DNA from 3 places in the Pseudoalteromonas sp. SCSIO 43088 genome. Region 2 is predicted to be linked to each of the others. Evidence: predicted binding sites of a transcription regulator. Region 2 holds the regulator's gene; each other region holds the start of a gene.
The links. The regulator LexA, encoded in region 2, represses DNA repair genes until DNA is damaged. The targets are predictions, from matches to a motif close to TACTGTATNNNNATACAGTA.

Region 1 (4,703 bases), 530 kb from region 2:
GTTGTGTAGGCGGGAGACAAATGCTCTCGCTTCATCGACCAATCTTCCTTCGTACCTTGTCCAGCAAAGAAAACCTTTCCGGCACCACTTTGGTTAATGGTGTCCAATACAGACATTAACTGTTGGCTATTAGAGCGGGTCGATACGTCATCGAATAGTCCTGGTTGAAACATGCCTGGATCGTAAAAGTCAGACAGCATGACGCCCGCTTTGGCATAACGAAAACCATCCTTCCATATCCGCTTGAGTAAGTGATTGGCCAGTTCGATAAAATCTCGTGTATCGTAACTGGGGATCAGCAACTCGCCCGATGCAGAGTTGCTGTATTGCGGTTCGTTGTCCTTAAAGGGGCTGGTACGTATGAACACGGTCAGCACTTTGGCTTGCTGCTGTTCTTTGCGAAGCTTCTCAGTGGCGCGGGTAGCGTATTCGCATACAGCTTCACGTAACAATTCAAAGTGCGTTACTTTTACGCCAAATGAACGGCTACAGACGATTTGTTTCTTAGTTGGCGGGATCTCTTCAAGCTCAATGCACGACTCGCCATTGAGCTCTCTGACGGTTCTCTCTAAAACCACCGAAAACTGGTCTCTGATGGCTCTAGGAGAGGCATTGGCTAGGTCTAAGGCTGTGGTGATACCCAACGCATTTAAACGCTTAGAAAGCCGTCTACCAACTCCCCAAACATCATCAACCGGAACTAATGCGAGTAATCGACGTTGCCGATCTGGATTGGTCAGGTCTACAACGCCCTGAGTGGCTGGATACTTTTTGGCGGCATGGTTTGCCAGTTTGGCGAGTGTTTTAGTCGGTGCAATGCCTACACAGACGGTGATCCCAATCCAGTTACCTATCCGCTCTCGCACTTGTTGTCCGAACTCGACAAGGGATATGGCAGACTCAATACCGGTTAAGTCCAAAAACGCTTCGTCAATGGAGTAAACCTCTACTCGTGGCGCCATCTCTTCCAAAGTGCGCATCACTCGACTGCTTAAATCTGCATACAGCGCATAGTTGGACGAAAAAGCCAAAATGCCATGACGCTGTATTTCAGCTTTGATCTGAAAGGCGGGTACGCCCATTTTAATACCGAGTGACTTGGCTTCACGCGAGCGTGCAACCACACAGCCGTCATTGTTGGACAGCACCACAACTGGCGTATCTTTTAAATCAGGACGAAACAGCTTCTCACAACTGGCGTAAAAATTGTTGCAGTCCACCAAGGCAAATACAGGCATGGGATAGTCACGACTTGCGGCGCATGTTTCGCACTACATTGGTGACCACACCAAATATCTCTAACTCAGTCCCTTCAGGAATATGGATGGGCTCATACGCCTGGTTTCTTGGGATCAGCTTGACGCACGGCCTGAGTTGAAGCTCCTTTACCGTGAGTTCACCATGGATACCCGCGATGACAATGTCACCGTGTTCGGCTTGAACAGAGCGATCAACCACCAAAATATCATCTGGGTGAATCCCGGCATCAATCATTGAATCACCTTCAACACGTACAAAGAACGTTGCAGCCGGTCGCTTGATGCACAGCTCGTTGAGGTCGAGCGTTTGCTCAACATAATCCTGCGCTGGTGAGGGAAAACCAGCAGAAACACGTTCCATGAACAATGGAATACGAAGGCGCTTGGCTTTGATGAAGGCAAGTGCGCCGCTACGGCCTATCAGCGAGACACTCATGACGAACCTCGAAAAAATAGAATTAACACTGTTTGTTTATACAGTATCTAATGCTATGCTGATTTCTACAAGTAAAATTGTAGGTAAAACGTAGTTGTTCGAGTAAGACGTTGTGTCGTGGGTGATTTCTTTTTTGTGTTGAAAAGCTTGATGTGGGGGATCGCTCGCCCTAGTCAAAGCCTGCAAGGCTTGGACAATACTGCTTCTGCCTACTGCTCTTGTTTCTGTTACTGATCCTGTTACTGCTACTGGTTAACGCATGGGTCGAGTAACCGTCAGATAAGGCTTGTTGAACCCTTCGCAAAGGGTTTCAAAACAGTTAGTAAAATTCTGCTTCGTATTGAATTTACAGGCTTAAAGCGAAGTCAGAAGCATCATTAAAATGCTCAGTCGAACTCGGTTCAAGCCTTTTGCAACCGTTTGAAAAGGGGTTGACTAAGCCATACGTTAAGGGTATCGGTAAGGGTTACCTAAAGGGTTTAGCTAAGACTTTGACTTTCTGAAAGGCTTAGCCAAAGCCTTCATACATGGGCTCACCCAGTAGAAAGATTAAAAAAACGCTGAGGTATCCAAGGTGCATTTTGTACAACCTGTGGCACAGTGAAATCACCTAAAGCGAACAATAGAATTGAAGAGGAACCATCAATGACAAGAGCCCCTGCGCTATTTCCGCTAGAGCGCCTCGCGGATATCCCTGACAGACCAGAAGATTTTAGATTGCTGGAGCGTATTCCATTAACGCGTGAGCCGCAGTCCTGGCCACTTGAACTCTCTCCTGTGGTCGGTGATGAACAGCCAATGGTGCTGCTCGATACAGAGACAACCGGACTGTCTGCCGATGACGAGTCCATTATTGAGCTTGGTATGGTTAAGGTGCTTTACAGCCCCTCGGCTAAGCGGATTGTGTCGATTGTTGATGTGATCAGCTTGTATGAAGATCCCGGCAAGCCAATCCCCGAGCTGATTACCGAGTTAACCGGTATCACCGATGATATGGTGCAAGGCCAGCACATTGATGATTCACTGGTAGCGAGTTGGTTATCCGATGATCCGCTGGTGGTTGCACACAATGCACAGTTTGATCGTCCTTTCTTTGAAAAGCGGTTTGCTGCATTAGGACATCTGTCTTGGGCCTGTTCAGCCAGTGGCATAGATTGGAAGGCGCTGGGTTTTGAAAGTCGAAAACTTGAGTACCTGCTGCTTCGCTTAGGTTGGTTCTATGAAGGACACCGAGCTGCAACCGATTGTTTGGCGATGGCCTGGTTGTTCCATTTGTTGTCCGAGTCCGTTGCAAACTTATTGTCAGAAGCAGACAGGCGTACTGTGCTAGTTCGTGCGTTTGGTGCGTCGTTTGATGTAAAGGACTATCTAAAAGAGCGTGGTTACCGCTGGCATGACGGTGTTAAAGGTGCCAACAAGCATTGGTGGCGCGAAATCAGCGAAGACGAGCTGCCGCAGGAACAAACTTACCTGGATGATTTGTACCATCGTGGCTCAGAACATGCTCACTATGACTACAAAGATGCCCGCAATCGATTTAAAGCTTTGTCATAGCCTCTTGCATATTTGAAAACCTCTGGAAAATGGAAAGTGAACTCATGGTTTAACCAACAAGAGGAATCTTTCCATGTACCAAGACACCTACATTGAATACTGGGGCGAAATCTTCATCTCTGCCCGCATCATTGAATTTGGCATCACATTCGAGCGCTTTCTTAAAGATCCATGGAAGCACTTGATGTCCTGTGGCCAAGAGTCTGCTCCAGACGCGATTGCTGAATTCACGGCTAAATAATAGTGGGGTCACTATCATAGAGAACATTGACGACCGTCTAGATGTCAATGTTCTGTGTTTTGGTGAAGAGTTTGTTGGTTTCTGATTTGATCATGTAGAAGGCTTAAAGGATAAGCTTCATAATCGTGTTGAAAGAATAGAATATTTTGATAAATATATTGTGAGCCCAATTAGTGCCCATCTAATAGTCAGTTTAATGGCAAGTTTAAAGCGTGCGATAGGTGATTTTATTGCTGAAATCATGACTGCACAGCCGAAGCAGGATCATAGAGGGCGCAGTCCATATTGCGTTGCTGACAATTTTTACGATGATGGATCTCTAGCTGATTTTATTAACACTTTAGGAAGACAGCTGAACTTGGAGGTTTATAGTGAGGTTTGTGAACCACGAAATATGCCACATGGCAGGTCTCTAGTTATTCATCTGTCGGACACTTCAATCGTAAAAATAATCTTAGATCAGGGCATGGGTTATTGGACGAGTCGAAGGGCATATTCACGTGAGCGTTTCGATTTTTCTGATGTGAACTATGAAGCGACAGAAGCCTGCAAATGGAACTTTACTGTAAAATCAGCTGATCATGACAGTTATATAGTAGTTCAGCGATAGGTGTTAGTTCGTTGTAGCTCAATTGGTGGGTGGTTCAGGTAAAATGAGGGTGTACTAAAAGATATAGTTTATTTGAGTCTAATCAACCGACAACACCAGATTGAACCTTCACACTATCGTGTCGGAGGTTCACTATGTTCAAAAACCTATTTTTTCAAACCAAAGCACTACCAGAGCTGTCATTGCAACCGGACACGGAAATTCCACGCTATCCGCCATTCCTGAAGGGGTTGCCAGCTGCATCACCCGAGGATTTGCAGTCCACACAAGACGAGCTAATTGCCAAACTTCGCCAGGTACTTGGCTTCAACCAGCGTGATTTTCAACGGTTGATTCAGCCCTGCATTGATCATCTGGCTGCGTATGTCCACTTGCTGCCAGCTTCTGAGCATCATCATCACAGTGGTGCTGGTGGTCTATTTCGTCATTCGTTGGAAGTTGCTTTCTGGGCGGCACAAGCAGCTGAAGGGATCATCTTTGTTGCCAGTGGCACCCCGGTTGAAAAAAAAGAACTGGAACCAAGGTGGCGTGTTGCGGCGGCATTAGGCGGTTTGTTCCATGATATTGGTAAACCCGTTTCAGACCTGTCCATCACAGACGAAG
Region 2 (4,703 bases):
CAGCTATTCTAGAGCGACTATTCTAAAAAGGAAAAGTTTTTCAACTCAGCTATAGTTGTTAGGCCGTTTTTATTAAAGGAATTACAACCATGTTATTAGGTGCTTTTTCTGTAAGTCTAAATGTAAAAGATATTCGTGCTTCAAAGCAGTTTTATGAAAAGCTAGGTTTCAAAGAGTTTGCTGGGGAGATAGAGCAGCATTGGCTAATTATGAAAAACGGTGAACATTTGATTGGTTTGTTTCAAGGTATGTTTGATAAAACCATGCTGACCTTTAATCCTGGGTGGGATCAAAATGCCGAAGCTTTGGATGAATTTGCAACCTTTGAGCAATTAGCTGCACAATTTCAGCAACAAGGATTAGAAATACAAAAGGCCGGTGACGCGAGTTTTATTATCACCGACCCAGATGGCAATCCTATTTTGATTGACCAACACGTGTAGCTGGCTTTTTACGTTTAATTCGAACGTTTTGTAGTAACAAGAGAACTCCTGTAATACAAAATAGTACGCTGGTGGCTGAGAAGCTGATGAGTAGTGGATTGTTAAAGTTCTCACGCTCATCATAATCCATAATGTGTAGCATCCAGAAAAAGTCGAAAATGCGCCACAGGGTGCTGCGCACAGTTATAACTTTACCGGTTTGGCTATCTAAATATAAGGTTGTTGTTAACCAATCATCGAAGCTAATTTGCCAAACATTGGCTTTGTGACCGACTTCTCTAGGCCCTTTTGTTAATAACTGCGCTTGCGTTATTTTTGCGTCAATAAGCAGGTGAGCTTGCGCATTTTCAATGATTTGCGCTTTACTCGGTGCAGGCATTTTAGCACCTGTTCTGCCATCAAAAATAAACGTACCGCTAAAGGATGTAACTTCTATAATCGGGGTATTTAAAAAATGGCTATATTTAATACCCTCGATTTGCTCGAATTGCGCTGTTATTTTATCAATTGAAGCAGGGTAGTCCGACAATAAAAATGGGCTACTTAAACTGCGATTAGCCAGATGCTTACCATGCACTTTTTCAAGTGGTAATGAGCTCATTACCAGCCCACCTAAGAGCCAAAAAAAGATCTGCAAAGCAAGTAAGTAGCCAAGCCATTTATGCCCTTTACGAGCATACTTAAACAGGCGTTTATTCATTATTACCCCGTTATTATTGTTATGTGGGCGCTATTTTAGGTTGTTTAGCTAGATTGCCAATGCGGCATAATGTCGCATTAACTGTATTCTAGATTTGGTATATATACAAAACTGAGTTAAAGTTTCAGTCGATATCAATAGAGGGTAAAAACGAGAGTATGTCGGAAATTCAATTTTTAAATGTAGATCTGGAGCTTGAGTCAAAGCACGATATAAGTGCGCTTGTTGCTGATTTGAAGAAAAACGCCATGGTTTTACATTATGACCAAGATGAATACCGCCAACTAGCACGTATTGAAGCAACCGCAGATATCAGCTCTCCAGATAAAGCAATTAACCAGCTTTGCGAGCTTATTGAGTCTTGCTCGCGCAATGCATTAAAACAGTGGTTATCGTGCTCAAAGCGTACATTTGATATAGGCTTTGAATCAGGTAATTCGCCTAAATGCTTTAACCAACCCCTGCATGCCGATACCTTGTTACGTATCTCTGCAATTGGCGCAGGGATTGAAATTACTATTTATCCTGTTGAAAAATAGCCAGAATTTATCGCTCTACAACAGCTGCGGTCATTCTTGATACGCAGCAAAGCTCTCCTGCGGCATTGGTAATTTTTATATCCCAAACAGAAGTTCGCTTACCTAAATGCAGCGGTCTCGCAGTTGCTGTTAACGTTCCTTTGCGTGACGCTTTCATGTGGTTGGCATTAATCTCTTGGCCAACAGCATAAAACTTATTGAAATCAACCACGAAATTGGCTGCATAGCTTGCCACTGTCTCTGCTAATACAACGTTTGCTCCGCCATGGACCATGCCCATAGGGTTATGATGCTCAGGAATAGCAGGCATGGTTGCCATTAAATAATCATCGCCAATTTCAGTTACCTCAATGCCCATAGTTTTCATTAAAGTGCCTTGACCGGTAATCCCTTGTTCCAGCTCTTTGCAAAGCTCTAACGTGATTGGTTGGTGCCAAATACTCATTGTGTTTCCTTAGCCTGCTAATTAAAGCTAATACCTTATGGCATCTTTCGGTGTGGTTCAATGTTAGTTTTGTAGCAATATGATGGGGTTAATTTAAATTTGCGATTTTCAAATAACTGTATATACTCACAGTTAAATGTACTGTATGGAAAACCAGTTGTATGCGCCCATTAACTAAACGCCAATCGCAAATTTTAGAACTAATTAAAGTCTTTATTAAAGATACAGGCATGCCACCTACGCGTGCTGAAATAGCTCAAACATTGGGTTTTAAAAGTGCCAACGCTGCTGAAGAACACCTAAAAGCACTGGCAAAAAAAGGCATGATCAAAATGAAGCCTGGGGCGAGTCGCGGTATTCAGTTAATTGAAGAAGATGAGCCAGAGCAACTAGGCTTACCTTTAATTGGCCGTGTTGCAGCCGGTGAACCTATTTTGGCGCAAGAGCATGTTGAAAGTCACTGCCAAGTTGATCCTTCATTATTTAAACCTGCTGCCGATTTCTTACTGCGTGTAAATGGTATGAGTATGAAAGACATTGGTATTATGGATGGCGATTTGCTTGCAGTACATAGAACACAAGTTGCTGAAAACGGGCAAGTAGTTGTAGCTCGAGTCGATGAAGATGTAACAGTTAAGCGTCTAGAAAAAGCGGGTCGCAAAGTACTTTTACACGCTGAGAACGAAGAGTTTTCGCCTATTGAGGTTGACCTTGAGCATGAGTCGTTCAACATCGAGGGGTTAGCGGTAGGTGTTATTCGTAACGCTGACTGGATGTAAACGTTCCCAATTTGGTGCATTAAATTGACTCAATTTGGTGCGCCACTGAAATTTTACTACTTAATTAGGATTTGTGAATCCTTACTCTTCATTTAAAGCCTTATATAGCGCAGTTTTCCTCTCTTTTTATATTTCGTTCTTACTCCTAAACATTAAATAAAGCGCTGATTATAGTTGTTATTTCTGCACCAAAATAAACATTTATTATCATTAAAACTTGCTTATTGGTCATTTTTTAACTAATTGGTTAATACACTGTATTAACACCTAATTAATAAAAAGACACAAAAATGTGCGAGGTGTTAGTCATGGGGTCGGTATCATAAGTGGGTCAAAATGATACGTAGTCGCTCTGAACAATAAGAAAAACGAATGGGCACCTTGTTGTATCGCCTTTTCGCTTTGCGTCTTGCAATAGCATCTAAAGGAGCCGTCACATGGGTAAACTGCGTTACGCCTTGTGGCTTATATTGTTTGCACTTCCTGAGCTTGCATTGGCAAATAGCCAATACAATATGCGTAAAGGGGTGACCGATATAAGTAATAATGTTTATGAGTTACACATGACGATATTTATTATCTGCTGTGTAATCGGCATCATCGTATTTGCGGTGATGTTTTGGGCTTTAATACACCACCGTAAATCCAAAGGGGCCAAGCCTGCCCAATTTCATGAAAGTACAAAAGTTGAAATACTTTGGACTGCCATTCCATTTGTCATCTTAATCGCCATGGCTGTGCCTGCCACAAAAACCTTAATTGCCATGGAAGATGCCTCTAAAGCCGATATCACCATTAAAGTGACTGGCTCACAATGGAAGTGGCATTACGAGTACATGGGCGAAGACATTGCTTATTACTCGATTCTATCTACACCTAAAGACCAAATAGACAACCAAGCAGAGAAAACTGAGCATTATTTGCTTGAAGTAGATAAACCGCTAGTACTTCCTATCAATAAAAAAGTTCGCTTTTTAATGACCTCAGACGATGTAATTCATTCATGGTGGGTGCCTGATTTTGCGGTTAAAAAGGATGCAAATCCTGGGTTTATCAATGAAGCGTGGACACGTATTAACGAGCCAGGAGTATACCGTGGTCAATGTGCTGAGTTATGCGGTAAAGATCATGGCTTTATGCCTGTTGTGGTGAAAGCCTTACCTGAAGATGAATTTGCTAATTGGCTTGCAGATGCCAAGCAAGAAAAAGCCAATGCGGCCGCAGCAGATGCTGCTTTGCTTGATCAAACATTACCGAAAGAAGAGCTTATGGTCTTAGGTGAACAAGTGTATATGGCAAGCTGTGCTGCATGTCACCAACCTACCGGTATGGGCTTACCAGGCGTTTTTCCAGCACTTAAAGGCAGCCCGATTGTATTAGGTGATGTAAAAGATCACATAGATATCGTATTACACGGTAAGCCTGGCACAGCAATGCAAGCGTTCGATAAACAGCTTTCAATTAAGCAACTTGCTGCGGTTATTACTTATAAGCGAAACGCGTGGGGTAATGATACCGGCGATGTTATCCAACCGAGTCAAATTCAAGCCGCGATTGATGCAGCAGCGGAGGCGAACTAATGAGTAATGTTATTAACGAGCAAGCAACAGGGCATGCGCATCACGACCATCATCATCCAGCTAAAGGTTTTAAGCGTTGGCTTTACACTACCAATCATAAAGACATTGGTAGTTTATACCTGATTTTTTCACTCACCATGTTTTTAATTGGTGGAGCGATGGCAATGGTGATCCGCGCTGAACTGTTTCAGCCTGGATTACAGTTAGTTGATCCGCA
Region 3 (4,703 bases), 1.2 Mb from region 2:
AAAGACAGCGATGTATTTATTCTCGATACGCGTAAGAAAACACTGAAACCAGAGCTCATTACCCGTCATGACGATGACGCTAAGTATGGCCCAGAAACCTTCTCAAGAGACAGTAAATCATTATATTACTCAACCGATGCCAAAGGTGAATTTGCAGAGGTGTGGCGCTATGACTTAACGACCGGCGAGCACAGCCCTGCCCTCAAAGATGAGTGGGATGTGAGTTTTATTTACTTCTCTAAATCTGGCCGTTATCAAGTAAGCGGTGTTAATGCTGACGCAAGCACTAAAGTGTCGATAATTGATACCACCACAGGTAAAGGTATTGCCATGCCATCGCTGCCTGCTGGTAACTTACGTGGTGTGAACTTTTCAGCTGATGAAAAGACCATGGCGTTTTATTTAAATTCAGATACCTCGCCAAGTAACCTATTTGTGTGGCAACTCGGTGAATCAAAAGCTAAACAATTAACCAACACATTAAGTGATGCCATTGATCAAAATGACTTGGTTGAAAGCACAATTGTGCGCTTTAAAAGCTTTGATGGTTTAGAGATCCCTGGGGTTTTATATAAGCCTAAGCAAGCTAATAGTAACAACAAAGTACCAGCTTTAGTTTGGGTGCACGGCGGTCCTGGCGGCCAAAGTCGCACAGGATATAGTGCAATGCAGCAGCATCTAGTCAATCATGGTTATGCCATTTTTGCAGTAAATAACCGTGGCAGCTCAGGCTATGGTAAAACCTTCTTCCATTTAGATGATAAAAAACACGGCACTGACGATTTACAAGATATTGTTTACGGTAAAAAACACCTGCAAAGCCTAGATTGGGTTGATGCTGATAAAATTGGCATCATGGGGGGCAGCTATGGTGGCTTTATGACCGCCGCAGCACTTGCCTTTGAACCAGAAGAGTTCAAAGTAGGCATTAATATATTTGGTGTAACAAACTGGGTTAGAACCTTAAACTCAATTCCACCATGGTGGGAAAGCTTTAAAAAGGCACTGTATGATGAAATGGGCGACCCAGCGACAGACGGTGAACGTCACCGTGCCATTTCGCCACTATTTCATGCTAAAAACATCACCAAGCCATTAATGGTGATCCAAGGTGCTAACGACCCACGCGTTTTACAAGTTGAAAGCGATGAACTTGTTGCCGCTGTAAAGGCAAATGGCGTGCCTGTTGAATATGTATTATTCGATGATGAAGGCCATGGTTTTACTAAAAAAGAAAACCGCATAAAAGCCTCAAATGCATACCTTGAGTTCTTAAATACCTACTTAGATAAATAGCAAAATTGCAAAGATAAAGAGCCGGTATTATGCCGGCTTTTTTATGCAAAACACCTGTATAGAATCAAAATTTAACAGTTTATACAGTACTGTATAAAATACTGTGTGGATTTAATGGTAAATTTTTCACCTTTTCCAACCTTCAAAATGAAACCATAAGCAACTGTTTAATAACAATTAAATAATATTAACTAAAATAAAACTGAATAATTGGTTAAAAAATAGCAAAAAAGTACTTGCGCAAAAACACTGTATAAACTACTGTATACACATACTGTATAAACAACCAGTGAGTGAAAGTTATGTTACAGCCAATTACCTTAAGAACAGTTAAAAGCTACCAACAAGATAACGACAAAGCGTCTGTTAATTTAATTCAAATTGAAGACGAAATATCAGCAACCTTTGAGCTATTAAAAGTATTGCATCATTACAATAGCCAAAATGCATGGACACTATTAATTGCTCCTGATCATGTTCCTAGTAAAGCCTTACTAGATTCGTGTTCGATTGATACCAGCAAACTTCTTGTGATCAGACAAAAACATTTAGTTAATCTTGAGTATGTTCTTAGTTCAGCATTACATAACGGTAATTTTGCTGCTGTGATCACATGGACAGATATTGTTAACAATCATCAACTTGATTCGATGAACTTAAACCTTGAGCAGGCATCTGCTAAGTTTTATTGTTTTACAAAAAGCGCTCAATTAAACAATTTATAGTTTTAGGTAAGTTGTTATGACATCACTCACACACTCCCTTTGTCCTTGTGGCAGCGAATCGACTTACGAGCTTTGCTGCCAACCTTTTCATACAGGTGCAAGCCAAGCTGATACGCCAGAGCAACTTATGCGTTCTCGTTTTAGTGCATACGCGCTGAAAGATGCGAAATATGTATTCAGTACCTATGCACAAAGCCAGCAAGCCGCTAACCCTGTTCGCGAAATTAAAGATTTTGCTAATAGCTGCCGTTTTACCAAGCTAAGTGTTTTAGATACTGAACATAATGATCAAGAAGGTTTTGTCGAATTTAAAGCTAATTACTTTTACCAAAACTTGTATTGTGAGTTACACGAAAAGTCGCGTTTTATTAAAGAAGATGGCCTATGGCGTTACTTAGATGGTGATATAACGCCAGTTGCAGATATTAAAATTGGCCGTAACGACGAGTGCCCTTGTGGGAGCGGCAAAAAATATAAAAAGTGTCACGCTCTTTAATTACCATTAACCTGGTAAATCCAGTCTAAGGCTTGGGTAATCGTTGTTGGGAATGCAGTTGCATGGCGTGCCTGAGGGATAACAAATAAATTTGTTGTAACCAGCGCGCCGCTATGTTTATTAATTTTAGCTGCTAATTGCCTTGCGCCCGACACCATTTTTTCACCTTCGCTTTCTTCAAGTTCTCCCACTGCGATGTAAACTTTTGTTGTGTTGGCAGCTGGTTTTACAGCCATAGCTAATATTGAGTTTTCTTTAAACCACACTGAAGGACTGCCGATAATATAATTTGAAAAAAGCGAAGGCTCAGTGAATAAGGTATAAGCCGCAAATAAACCGCCAAGTGAGTTACCGACTAACGTACTTTTTTGGGTTGTTCTGAAGTCGGCCTCAATATAAGGCAATACAGTATGTTTTAGGTAGTTTAGATACTGACTTGCTCCGCCAGTTTTACGCTGCCAATTTTTATCTTCAAATGGCGTATAGTCATAAATACGGCTATCAAGCCCTGATACACCTTTTTGATATCCTACTGCAACGATAATTACCTCTTCTATAGTCCCCGAATTCATCATAAAGCGACTAGCACCAGAGGTAATTGGCAAACTGTAGTTTGCATCTAACAGGTAAACAACTGGGTAGCGCTTCTGGTTTTGCTTTTGGTAGCTGCGTGGCAATTTAATCGTAATGGGGTATTCGTTTTCGGTATGTTTATCTTTAAGTAACACAGTATTAGTATGTGGCAAAGTAAACGGCTCAGCATAGCTTACGGAGGTCACGCCCAAAACACTGATCACCAAAACGAGCAATATATAAGGCATAGTTAATCCTTTAACCACTTCTTAATTGGTAACAGCCACTCATCTTTTGGTTTATAAAATGCGCCATGGGAGAGCCCTGTATTAATGCTTAATTCTTCGAACTTGGTTACGTCACTTCTATCAATTAAAAATTGGCAAGAGCCAACCTGATCTGAGCGCTCAAAGATAGAATACACCTTGCCATAAGCCTTAACTGATGTGTGATTTTTTATAAGGCCTGCACAACCTGCCAATATAATTAAGTTAATATGTGTACGCTTAAGTTCATTGGCTGCTAGGATCGACAATGCCCCGCCCCGTGAAAAACCAACCAAACTAATGTTCGACTCAGCAACACCGGCACTGATCAATGCTTCAACATCTACAGCGAGCTTTTTCGCAAACGTAAATGGCTCAGTGCCCTCTGGCCTGTGATAGGCAATTAAATGATAGCTCTCATCTGCCAGTGCTTCTTTTACTGCAATAAAGTCATAAACACCAAAGGTTTTGTGAACAGGCTTAGGGTTTGTCCCTTCAACGATAAAACCATGTGAATAAAAAACATAGTGACCATGCGGGTCAATCTCTGTTGGAAACTGGCTGTAGATAGTGCCAGCGCAAACAGGCAAAACCCAGCATGCACAGAGTAAAAGTACGGTACGTATCACAAGCATCCCTTTAAAAATCACGTTACACCTAATAGAAGATAATAACACCTTAAAAAATAATATCTTAGCAAAAAACTAAACCCTACTCTCAGTAATTTTAATTAAAAATCAAATTACTAATCGCAAGCTGTATCACGATTTAAACTTCAAGTTTCAACTTGAGGTAAATTCATGGAATTTCATAGTTAAACTACAAAAAACCACATGATAACGCTGTCAATTATTTATCAAAAGGCGTATTGTAAAAAAGCAGTTAAAATAACTGCAGGTTTTAGACGTCTAGACGTTGAAAAAATAAATTCTAAGGCGTAGTATGTTCGTAATCTGAGTTAGACTCACATTTTCCATGAGATTTTTTAAAGATGATTGATATAAAGCACCTAAAAACCATAGCGACCCTTAAAGAAACAGGCTCTTTGGTCAATACCGCCCGTGAGTTGTTTTTAACTCAATCGGCTTTATCGCATCAAATTAAAGATCTCGAGAATAAGTTAGATTGCCAGCTGTTCGAACGTAAAACACAGCCTGTGCGTTTTACTCCGCAAGGTATGCTACTTCTGGAGCTTGCTAATGAAGTATTACCTCGTGTTGAGGCAACAAAATGTCGGTTAAAAGAAAGCCTTAACCAGCCAATCTCAAATTTACGTTTAAGCGTTGAGTGTCATGCCTGCTTTCATTGGTTGCTCCCAACCATCAAAGAATTTAATAATTTTTGGCC

Region 1: the regulator LexA is predicted to act here: its motif matches at 1,722-1,741, upstream of umuD (translesion error-prone DNA polymerase V autoproteolytic subunit).
Region 3: the regulator LexA is predicted to act here: its motif matches at 1,556-1,575, upstream of J8Z28_RS10990 (SulA-like leucine-rich domain-containing protein).

Annotation. Positions count from the first base shown of each region.
Region 1 covers NZ_CP072675.1:254,062-258,764, forward strand. Annotated here, with positions in the region: gene umuC (translesion error-prone DNA polymerase V subunit UmuC) at 1-1,238, opposite strand, end outside; gene umuD (translesion error-prone DNA polymerase V autoproteolytic subunit) at 1,246-1,695, opposite strand; gene J8Z28_RS01255 (3'-5' exonuclease) at 2,341-3,249, shown strand; gene J8Z28_RS01260 (hypothetical protein) at 3,323-3,490, shown strand; partial or broken gene J8Z28_RS01265 (hypothetical protein) at 3,603-4,100, shown strand; gene mobH (MobH family relaxase) at 4,235-4,703, shown strand, end outside.
Region 2 covers NZ_CP072675.1:3,619,665-3,624,367, reverse strand. Annotated here, with positions in the region: gene J8Z28_RS16710 (VOC family protein) at 90-443, shown strand; gene J8Z28_RS16705 (PepSY-associated transmembrane domain-containing protein) at 418-1,143, opposite strand; gene J8Z28_RS16700 (hypothetical protein) at 1,302-1,682, shown strand; gene J8Z28_RS16695 (PaaI family thioesterase) at 1,690-2,127, opposite strand; gene lexA (transcriptional repressor LexA) at 2,289-2,906, shown strand; gene coxB (cytochrome c oxidase subunit II) at 3,344-4,486, shown strand; gene ctaD (cytochrome c oxidase subunit I) at 4,486-4,703, shown strand, end outside.
Region 3 covers NZ_CP072675.1:2,380,251-2,384,953, forward strand. Annotated here, with positions in the region: gene J8Z28_RS10985 (S9 family peptidase) at 1-1,296, shown strand, start outside; gene J8Z28_RS10990 (SulA-like leucine-rich domain-containing protein) at 1,599-2,021, shown strand; gene J8Z28_RS10995 (YchJ family protein) at 2,038-2,517, shown strand; gene J8Z28_RS11000 (alpha/beta hydrolase) at 2,514-3,338, opposite strand; gene J8Z28_RS11005 (dienelactone hydrolase family protein) at 3,341-3,985, opposite strand; gene J8Z28_RS11010 (LysR substrate-binding domain-containing protein) at 4,348-4,703, shown strand, end outside.